3 regions of the Saccharopolyspora griseoalba genome follow, and region 1 is predicted to be linked to each of the others. Evidence: riboswitches for the same ligand, from Rfam matches in the RefSeq annotation. Region 1 holds a riboswitch; each other region holds the start of a gene.
The links. Region 1 has a riboswitch for thiamine pyrophosphate ahead of ACFQRI_RS01370 (purine-cytosine permease family protein). Riboswitches for the same ligand answer to the same signal wherever they lie in the genome.

Region 1 (3,266 bases):
CGCCGAGGTCGTCGAGGTTGGTGCCGAGCGCCACGCGGGCGCCCATGGCCGCCGCCAGCGGTTCCGCGGCGTCGAAGAGCGCGGACTTGCAGTGGAAGCAGCGGTCGCCGTCGTTGGCCGCGTACTCCGGGCGCTCGGCCTCGTCGGTGCAGACCTCCACGTGCGGGATGCCGCGCTCGCGGGCGAACTCCTTGGCCTGCTCGCGCTCGTCGGAGGCCAGGCTCGGCGACACCGCGGTGATCGCCAGCATCCGCGAACCCAGCACCTCGTGGGCCACCCCGGCCAGCAGCGCCGAGTCCACGCCGCCGGAGAACGCGACCACCAGGGCCTCCTCCTCGGCGATGCGCGCGCGCAGCCGATCCAATCCGCTCACGGCTCACTCCTCTCCACTACAGGTGCGGGATGGTCTGCGGTCCTTCCGGCAGCGCGCACACCCGCGCCTCCGGGCCCTCGGCCCGCACCGCGGCCGCGACGTCGGGGCAGTGCTCGAGGTGCGCGCTGCGCAGCTGCTCGGGGTCGAGGTGATCGCTGTGCACCGCCACCCGCGCCTTGCTCTGGATCTTGGCCTGGATCTGCACCTGCCACTGGTCGGGCACGGCGTGCTCGCGGGCCTCGATGTCGGCGAGCAGCGCCTGCGGCGAGTCCGCCGAGGCCAGCACCTCGCGGAACGATCCGTGGTCGGGGAACCCGTCGCGGCACTCGGCCGCGCAGACGATCAACCCGCCCGGCTTGACCACCTTCGCCGCCGCCGACATCCCCTTGACCGCCTGGTAGAGGTTCTGGTCCAGCGGATAGCCGGAGTTGGTGGTGACCACGACGTCGAAGGTCTCGGGCACCTGCTGCATGGCCAGCCGCTGCGCCGCCGCGCAGGCGGCCCGGTGCATCGGCAGCAGGTCGCCGCCGAAGGCCTCGATGATCTCGTGCTCGCGGTTGAGGATGACGTCGAAGGCGAAGTCGACCCCGGTTCCCGCGGCGATCGCGCGCACGTCGTCGTGCACCGGGTTGCCCTCGGTGAGCCCCCAGGTCGCGTCGGGGTGCGCGATGCGCGCCGCGTCGTGCAGCGTCAGCACGGTCTCCAGCCCGGCCAGCCCGGGGGCGACCAGCTTCGGCCCGCCGCTGAACCCGGCGAAGAAGTGCGGTTCGACGAAGCCGGTGGTGATGCGCACGTCGGCCTCGACCCACTCGCGGTTGAGCCAGACCGGCACGCCGTCGCCGTGGACTCCGCGCCACACCAGCGAGGACTCGTCGCGCGCGTCGTGGTTGACCACCCGGACCTGCTCGACGACCTCGTCGCCGAGCATCTCGCGGACCTCCGCGTCGGTGTTGGCCCGGTGCGTGCCGGTGGCCACCAGCAGGACCACGTCCTCGAGCCGCACGACGTCCTGGAGCTCCTCCAGCAGCGCCGGGATCATCAGGTGCCGCGGCTGCGGCCGGGTGCTGTCGCACAACGACACCGCCACGGTCTGCCCCGGCCGGACCCGCTCGCGCAGCGGGGGACCGGCGGTCGGTTCGCGCAGCGCCGCGCGCAGCACGGCGCGCTGGTCCGGCGCGCCGGGGCGGAACCGCGGCTGGACGACGGTGGTGCGCTCGGCGGGCAACCGAACGGACAGGCCTCGCTCGCCGTAGGCGAGTTGGACGTTCAGCTCATCGGCCACGGGCGGTCATCCGCTCGCGGATCTGGTGCATGGTGCTTTCCTCTGCTCGTCGTGCTCCGCTGCGGACTCTAGCCGTGCGAACGAATCGTTCCCATCCCTCGACGGCGAGAGATTTCCGGTGGTCATCCGGGGTCCCGAAGTCGTGTTCGGAGTGGTAAGGACCACCGGTGCCCGCCCCCGCCCCGCACGCTCACCCGTTCGGGTAGGGTGTGCGCGACTTACCGACGCGGGAGCTCGAGCGGATCGGGCTGAGAGGGTGGCAGGAAACCGCGCCACCGACCGCAGAACCTGTCCGGATAATGCCGGCGTAGGGAGCTGTTGATGGCGGTCGACGTCGAACGTTCCGAAGTTCCGCACACCCTGAACGAACCGGCGCCGAAGACCCTGGGAGTGCTCGACCAGGCGGCCTTCTGGGGCAACCTGGGCGTGAGCCTGCTGGGCTTCTCCGGCGCGCTCGCGGTGCTCGCCCCCGCGGGCGTGCCGCAGCTGTCGTTCGCCGCCGCGGTCACCGCGACCGTGGTGGGCACGGTGCTGGGCAGCATCATGGTCGGCATCGCCGCCATCCCGGGCGCGCGCACCGGGGCGCCCGCGATGATGCTGCTGCGCGGCCTGTTCGGCACCCGACTCTCCTACGTGCCGACGGTGCTCAACATCCTGCAGCTGGTCGGTTGGGGCATGTTCGAGCTGCTGGTCATCGCGCAGGGCGCCGAGGCGCTCTTCGGCGGTGGCCCGCACTGGCTCTACGTGCTCATCGGCGGGGCGATCACCACGGCCCTGACGCTGCGCCCGCTCGGCGCGCTGCGCATCCTGCGCCGCTACGTCAGCGTCGCCGTGCTGATCGCGATGGTCTACTTCTTCGCGCAGCTGCTGCGGCACCCGCTGCCCGCGATGCACGAGGGCTCCTGGGCCGGTTTCTGGCCCGGCGCGGACGCCGCGCTGGCCGTGGCGGTGTCCTGGTTGCCGGTCGCCTCGGACTACTCGCGGCACGCGCGCTCGGCCAAGGGCGCGTTCGCCGCGGCCACCGCGGGCTACTCGGTCACCCAGATCGCGTGCTACCTGCTGGGCCTGCTCGGCCTGGCGCTGGTGGGCTGGAACGGCGACGAGGCCTTCGACCCGCTGCTGGCGGTGCCGCTGGGCGTGATCTTCTTCGCGGTGCTGGTGCTGCGCGAGGTCGACCAGTCCTTCGCCGACACCTACTCGACCGCGGTGTCCATCCAGAACCTGCGGCCCAGCACCGATCGCCGGGTGCTGAGCCTGATCGTCGGCGCGGTCAGCACCATCGGCGCGCTGACCATCGACATCGAGCAGTTCTCCAACTTCCTGCTGCTGATCGGTTCGGTGTTCGTGCCGATGTTCGGCGTGCTGGCCGTCGACTACTTCGGCAGCTCCCGCGCCCGCGAGTGGGACGTCTCGGCCGAGGCCCCGTCGCGCTGGGGGATGCTGTTCGCCTGGTTCCTCGGCTTCGCGACCTTCCAGGTGATCAACCCGGGCGAGCTCGGCGGCTGGACGACCTTCTGGACCGGCGTGCGCGAAGCCATCGGCTTCACCGTGCCGACGTGGATGAGCGCGGCGCTGACCTCCTTCCTGGTGGCCGCCGCGGTCGCCGGCCTC
Region 2 (3,266 bases), on a different contig from region 1:
TGACGGCGGGTTGCGCGATTTGATCGGAGACGAATCGCGCGGCGGGCAGGCGGGCGTCCGGCCGGGCCCCGAAAACGCCGCGAGGGCGATCCCCACCGTGGGAATCGCCCTCGCGGCCGAGCCGTTAGCCGGGGTGCCCCGACCGGACCACGCGGTCAGACCGGACGGACCCGCAGACCGCTGCTCTCGGCGGTGAAGGTGACCGCGCCCTCGAAGTCGGCGATCGGCAGCTCGTCGCGGACCAGGCGGTGCAGCGCGTCGGACGCGTCGACCCGCAGCTCGGCGGTGCTCACCGAGCGCTCCGGCAGCTCGTTGCCGCCGAACTGGACCTGCAGCTGGTCGCCCTGGACGGTGGCGCTCAGCCAGCCGCCGGCGACGGTCTGCTCGGTGCCGTCGTAGGTCAGGGTCAGCTTGGCCTCGGACGGCTCCTCGGCGCGCACCGCGACGTGCGAGAGCGCCACGCCCCGCGCGCCGGAGTCGCCGACCACCGCGATGACGTCGCGGGTGGCCGCGGCGGCCGGGTTCTCGCCCGGCTTGGGGGTGAGGATCTCCACCTTCAGCTGGGCGGCCAGGCGGTAGGGCTGCCAGGAACCGGCGCCGATCAGGTTGACCACGACGGCGACCGGGACACCCTCGACCAGGCGGTCGCTGCCCGGGGCCGGCGTGATCTCGATGGCGGGGACCTCGCGTTTGGCCAGCAGGTCGCGCAGCGCCTTGGCGCGCAGACGGCTGTTGCGGTCGAACCCGCGGGTGATCGCCACCGTTCCCGATCCGGCCGCCGCTGCGGCCGCCTCGGTCAGGTCCGCCAGCGGGGCCCAGATCTGCGCCGGGTCCTCTTCGGGACGCTGGCGGCGTGAGCGGGCGAAGCTCGGAGCATCGGTCGTGGTTTCCATCCCCTCCAGGTTAATCCGTGTCGGAGGGAACCCTTGCCTGCCTACGGGTGTGATGCGGTGTGAGTTCGGTCGCCCTCCGCGGTTCGGCGGCGTGTCCCGGGGGCTTGTCGCCGATTGCTAGGTTGGGGGCAGTGACGCGGGGTGCCCGGCAGGTCCGGGCTGAGAACAGACCCGTTGAACCTGACCTAGCTCGCACTAGCGGAGGGACGTCATCGCCATGGCACCCAACGTGTTGTCCATCGCCGGAACCGACCCCAGCGGAGGTGCCGGCATCCAGGCCGACCTCAAGGCGTTCTCGGCCAACGGCGCCTACGGCATGTCGGTGATCACCGCGCTGGTCGCCCAGACCACCACCGGGGTGGTCCGGGTGCAGGAGGTCGCGCCCGACTTCGTCACCGATCAGCTGGTCACCCTGCTCGACGACGTGCGGGTGGACGCGGTCAAGATCGGCATGCTGGCCAACGCCGAGATCATCCGCGCGGTGGTCGAGGTGCTGGACCGCTACTCGCCGCGGCACGTGGTGCTCGACCCGGTCATGGTGGCCAAGAGCGGTGACCGGCTGCTGGCCCCGGAGGCCGTGGGGGCGCTGCGCGAGCAGCTGCTGCCGCGCGTGGACCTGATCACCCCGAACCTGCCGGAGGCAGCCGACCTGCTCGGCGAGCCCGAGATCACCGACGTCGAGCAGATGCCGGCCCAGGCCGAGCGGCTCTCCGCGCTGGGCGCCAAGCAGGTGCTGCTCAAGGGCGGTCACTTCGACGGCGGCGACAGCGTGGACCTGCTGCACGGCGACGGGGTCTCCGAGTTCCTGGGCAGCGAGCGGGTCGAGACCACCAACGATCACGGGACCGGCTGCACGCTGTCGGCGGCCATCGCCGCGCTGCGCCCGCAGCGCTCCGGCTGGCCGGAAGCCGTCCGCGAGGCCAAGCTCTACCTGACCGAGGCGCTCCGGGCCTCGGAGCGCCTCGAGGTGGGCCGGGGCCACGGCCCGGTCCATCACTTCCACACCTGGTGGTGAGCCACCCCGCTGCGCGGTTCCTCCCGGAGCCGCGCGGCCCGATGTCCGCTTTGCCGGGATCGTTCCCGGTGGAGTCGCAACCACCGAACTCCGAGGGGTTTTGATGAGCGAGTTGCCCGATCCGCCAGCCGATGGGTTCTGCGCCGAGGCCTGGGCGCGCACCGCGCGCTTGCGGGAGGCGATCCTGAAGCTGCCGTTCAACGAGGCGCTGACCGATGGCAGCCTCTCCCGCGAGGTCTTCGCCTTCTACATCGTGCAGGACGCCCGCTACCTGGTCGGCTTCGCGCAGGCGCTCTCGGCGGCCGCGACCCGCTCCGACGACGCCGACGACGCGGCGTTCCTGGCGGCCGCGGCGAACGCCGCGCTGCTGGAGGAGCGGCGGTTGCACGCCGGTTACGTCGAGGAGTTCGGGCTCACCGACGCGGAGATCGCCGGTGTCGAGACCTCGCCGACCTGCCTGGCCTACACCTCGTACCTGCGGGCCTGCGCGCTCACCGAGTCCTACCCGGTGCTGCTGGCGGCGATCCTGCCCTGCTTCTGGGTCTACCAGCACGTGGGCACGGCGATCCTGGAAGCCACGGGCGGGGCCGAGGGGCACCCGTACGAGGCGTGGATCAAGACCTACGCCGACGACGAGTTCGCCCGGGGAGTGCTCGCCGCGCGCGATCTGGTGGACAAGGTCGCCGCGAACTCCGACGAGTCCACCAGGGAGCGGATGCACGAGGCCTTCCTGCGCGGAACCGAGTACGAGTGGATGTTCTGGGACAGCGCGTGGCGCAGGGAGAGCTGGCCGACCGCGGAATTCCGCGACCGGTAAGGACTTTCGTGCGCGCAGCGTGATTGCTGATCTCCCGGACGGGTGATCAACTGGACACGTTGTGTAGTGTGGACAGCACGGTGCGAGTTGTGATTCGCCTCACGATATCTTCTGGATAACAATGCCGGGGGCGTTCGCCGATTTGCTGGGCGCGACGCTCGTTAAGCGGCGAAAGATCCAGGTTAGATCCACTCCTATTTGGACGGAGTTCGGGGCATTGGGCACTTCCATCTTGATCGTGTTGCTGGGCATGCTCGTGCCGGTGCTCGCCGCGGCGCCGTTCTACGTGGCGGACCGGCGCGAAGCCCTCCGGCTGGAGGCCGAAGCGGCCGCCGCCGCGGGTGCCGACGAGGGCGAACCCGCTGCGCAGCCCGAGGGCGACGAGCCGGCGGAGGCCGCCGAGGCGGCGGACGAGCGCGACTCGGCGGCCCTGGAGATCCCCGAGGCGCGCGAAGCGGCCGAGGACGGCGAGCTGCCCGAACTCGTCGAGGTCGTCGAGGCCCCGAAGGGCGTCGAAGCCCAGCAGGTCGAGGTTCGGGCC
Region 3 (3,266 bases), on a different contig from region 1:
TTCCGCCGCCGAAGCGTTCAGCCCATCGGCCTGCCGGGGCTGGAGGCCTGGGCCCAGTAGCGCTGCGGGATCCGGCCCGCCTGGGACGCGAGCCGGCCCGCCTCGACCGCGGAGCGCATCGCCAGGGCCATCCGCTCCGGGTCCTGCGCCCTGGTGACCGCGGTGGCCAGCAGGACCGCGGAGCAGCCGAGCTCCATGGCCTGCGCGGCGTCCGACGCGGTGCCGATCCCGGCGTCGAGGATGATCGGCACCGAAGCTCGGGAGACGATCATCTCGATGTTGTGCGGGTTGCGGATGCCCAGGCCGGTGCCGATCGGCGAGCCCAGCGGCATCACCGCCGCGCAGCCGACCTCCTCCAGCTTGAGCGCCAGAGCGGGGTCGTCGTTGGTGTAGGCGAGCACGACGAAGCCCTGGTCGACCAGCTGCTCGGCGGCGTCGAGCAGCTCCACCGGATCGGGCAGCAGGGTGTCCTCGTCGGCGACGACCTCCAGCTTGATCCAGTTGGTCTCCAGCGCCTCGCGGGCCAGCTGGGCGGTCAGCACCGCCTCGGCCGCGGTGCGGCAGCCCGCGGTGTTCGGCAGCGGCTCGATGCCGTGCCTGCGCAGCAGGTCGAACACGCCCGTGCCGCCCTCCGCGTCGACGCGGCGCATGGCCACCGTCGTCAGCTCGGTACCGGAGGCCAGCAGCGCGCGCTCCAGGATCGAGAGGTTCGCGGCCCCTCCGGTCCCGGTGATCAGGCGGGAGCCGAACTTCCGGTCGGCGATCACCAGTGGGTCGTCCATGCTCATCCTCCTTGGACCGCGGTGAGGACCTCGATCGTGGCGCCGGGTTCGAGGGCGGTGTCCGGCCAGGACGCGCGCGGCACGACCGCGCCGTCGACGGCCACCGCGACCCCGCGTTCCGCGACGCCGAAGTCGTCCAGCACCGACGCCAGCGTGGCGTCGGCACCGACCTCCTTGGCGTCGCCGTTGATGACGACGTTCACTGCTGTCCTCCGAATCGACTCGGATCGGTTGCCTTGATCAGCGCGTCCGGTTCCTCGCCGCGCAGCATCGCGAGCACGGCGCGCACCGTGACCGGGGTGAGCAGGAAGCCTCCGCGGTGGTGGCCGGTCGCGGCCAGCACCCCCGGTTCCAGCTCGCCGATGATCGGCAGGTTGTCCTCGGTGCTCGGGCGCAGGCCCGCGGTTGCTTCGACCAGCTCGTACTCGGCGATGCCCGGCATCACGGTCTCGGCGTCGCCGAGCAAATCGCGCACGCCGCCGACGGTGACCTCGGTGTCGAAGCCGACCTCGTGCTGGGTGGCGCCGAGGACCAGTCCGCCGTCCGCGCGCGGCACCAGGTAGGTCGGGCGGCCGTGCACCGGGCCGCGCACGGTGCGCACCGGCGGCGGCAGCGCGGTGCCGCGCCTGCGCAGCCGCAGGATCTCGCCCTTGACCGGGCGGATGCGCTCGGCCAGCGCGGGGTGCAGCGTCCCGGAGCGCGCACCGGCGGAGATGATCGCGAGATCGCACTCCACCGCCGAATCGGCGAGGTCCACCGCACCCGGGCGGACGCGGGTGGCCGCCTCCGCGACGAACTCCGCTCCGGCCGCGGCGGCCGCGGCCCGCAGCGCTTCCAGGGCGACGCGGTTGTCCACCGCGAGGTCGCCGGGCACGTCCAGACCGCCGCGCACGGCGGGCCCCAGCGAGGGTTCGAGCTTGCGGAGCTCGCGGCCGGTCAGCCGGGTCACGCTGCGGCCCAGGTCGGCCAGGTGACCGGCGACGCCGTCGAGCTCCCCGCGATCGGCGGTGTCCACGCCGATCATCAGCGTGCCCTCGCGGCGCAGGCCGGACTCCCGGCCCGCGGCGCGCGCCAGCTCGTCGGCGAACTCCGGCCAGAGCTCCAGCGACGCCGAGCCCAGCTCCAGCAGCTCCTCCTCGCCGGGCCAGGCCTCGGCCAGCGGTGCGAGCATCCCGCCCGCCACGTGCGAGGCGCCCGATGCCGGTGCGGGGTCGATCAGCCGCACCCGGTACCCGGCCGCGGCCGCCTTCCAGGCGATGGAAAGGCCGATCACTCCGCCGCCCACGACGGCGACGTGCTCGATTCGCTGCAACAACACTCCACGCTCCCTGCGCCGGCATGACCCGGTTCAGGTTCGACGGTCGGGGCCTCGTGCCCCCTCTCAGCCCGGTAGCCGGGCTCCCGTGCTCACCGCCCACCACGGTACCCCGCCGCAGATCACCCGTCATCGACCAGCCCGTCCCAGCAGAACCCGGAACCTCCATCGCGCAACCCAACACGCCGCCACCCCCATCCCCCGATCCACCGAACCTCCGAATTCCCTCGAATTCGACCGGCGGAATGGAAGGCAATTCGGGGGACGGAATCACCTCCCATTCCGCCCGCGGGGTGGTGGGCGTTGGGAGGGAAGGATGCGGGTGGGGCGGCTAGGGTTGGGGCATGCCTGGAATGGACGGGGTTGGGATCCGGAGCCGGCTCAACGAGGCGCGGCTGTACCTGTGCACCGATGCGCGCTCGGAGCGCGGTGATCTGGCGGAGTTCGCCGACGCCGCGCTCGCCGGCGGGGTGGACATCATCCAGCTGCGGGACAAGGGCCCGAGCGGAGCTCCCCTGGAGGCCCGGCACGAGCTGGCCGCCCTGGAGGTGCTGGCCGACGCCTGCGTCCGGCACGGCGCGCTGCTGGCGGTCAACGACCGGGCCGACGTGGCGCTGGCCGCGGAGGCCGACGTGCTGCACCTCGGCCAGGACGACCTGCCGGTCGAGCACGCGCGCCGGGTGATCGGCGAGGAGGTCGTGGTCGGCCGCTCGACGCACGACGTGGCGCAGGCCGACTCCGCCGCGACCGAACCGCGCGTGGACTACTTCTGCACCGGCCCGACCTGGACCACCCCCACCAAGCCGGGCCGGGAGGCCGCGGGGCTGGACCTGGTGCGGCACGCCGCCGAGCACGGCGGGCACGGCCGCCCGTGGTTCGCCATCGGCGGCATCGACGCGACCAACCTCGACGAGGTCGTGGCGGCGGGCGCCGAGCGCATCGTGGTCGTCCGGGCCATCACCGAAGCCGAGGACCCGCGCGCGGCCGCCGCCGCGCTGCGCGAGCGCCTGAGCTGATCGCGGACGCGGAGCGGCCCCCGGAAGCGAGTTCCGGGGGCCGCTCGCGTCGCACCGCTCTCGACGCCCGGGGCGGCCGGAGGCCGCTACCCGGCGGGACGAGCGCGGAGATCGGTCATTGGGTGACGAGGTTGACGCCGTAGGCGCTGAGGG

Region 2: another riboswitch for thiamine pyrophosphate. It lies ahead of thiD (bifunctional hydroxymethylpyrimidine kinase/phosphomethylpyrimidine kinase); the one in region 1 lies ahead of ACFQRI_RS01370 (purine-cytosine permease family protein).
Region 3: another riboswitch for thiamine pyrophosphate. It lies ahead of thiO (glycine oxidase ThiO); the one in region 1 lies ahead of ACFQRI_RS01370 (purine-cytosine permease family protein).

Annotation. Positions count from the first base shown of each region.
Region 1 covers NZ_JBHTCJ010000001.1:288,435-291,700, forward strand. The annotation lists gene larE (ATP-dependent sacrificial sulfur transferase LarE) at 1-373, opposite strand, end outside; gene larA (nickel-dependent lactate racemase) at 390-1,655, opposite strand; TPP riboswitch at 1,872-1,986, shown strand; gene ACFQRI_RS01370 (purine-cytosine permease family protein) at 1,977-3,266, shown strand, end outside.
Region 2 covers NZ_JBHTCJ010000005.1:366,190-369,455, reverse strand. The annotation lists gene ACFQRI_RS12830 (hypothetical protein) at 156-893, opposite strand; TPP riboswitch at 1,021-1,117, shown strand; gene thiD (bifunctional hydroxymethylpyrimidine kinase/phosphomethylpyrimidine kinase) at 1,111-1,908, shown strand; gene tenA (thiaminase II) at 2,012-2,725, shown strand; gene ACFQRI_RS12815 (hypothetical protein) at 2,943-3,266, shown strand, end outside.
Region 3 covers NZ_JBHTCJ010000003.1:142,394-145,659, reverse strand. The annotation lists gene thiG (thiazole synthase) at 18-782, opposite strand; gene thiS (sulfur carrier protein ThiS) at 785-985, opposite strand; gene thiO (glycine oxidase ThiO) at 982-2,094, opposite strand; TPP riboswitch at 2,091-2,197, opposite strand; gene thiE (thiamine phosphate synthase) at 2,442-3,113, shown strand; gene ACFQRI_RS07185 (S1 family peptidase) at 3,229-3,266, opposite strand, start outside.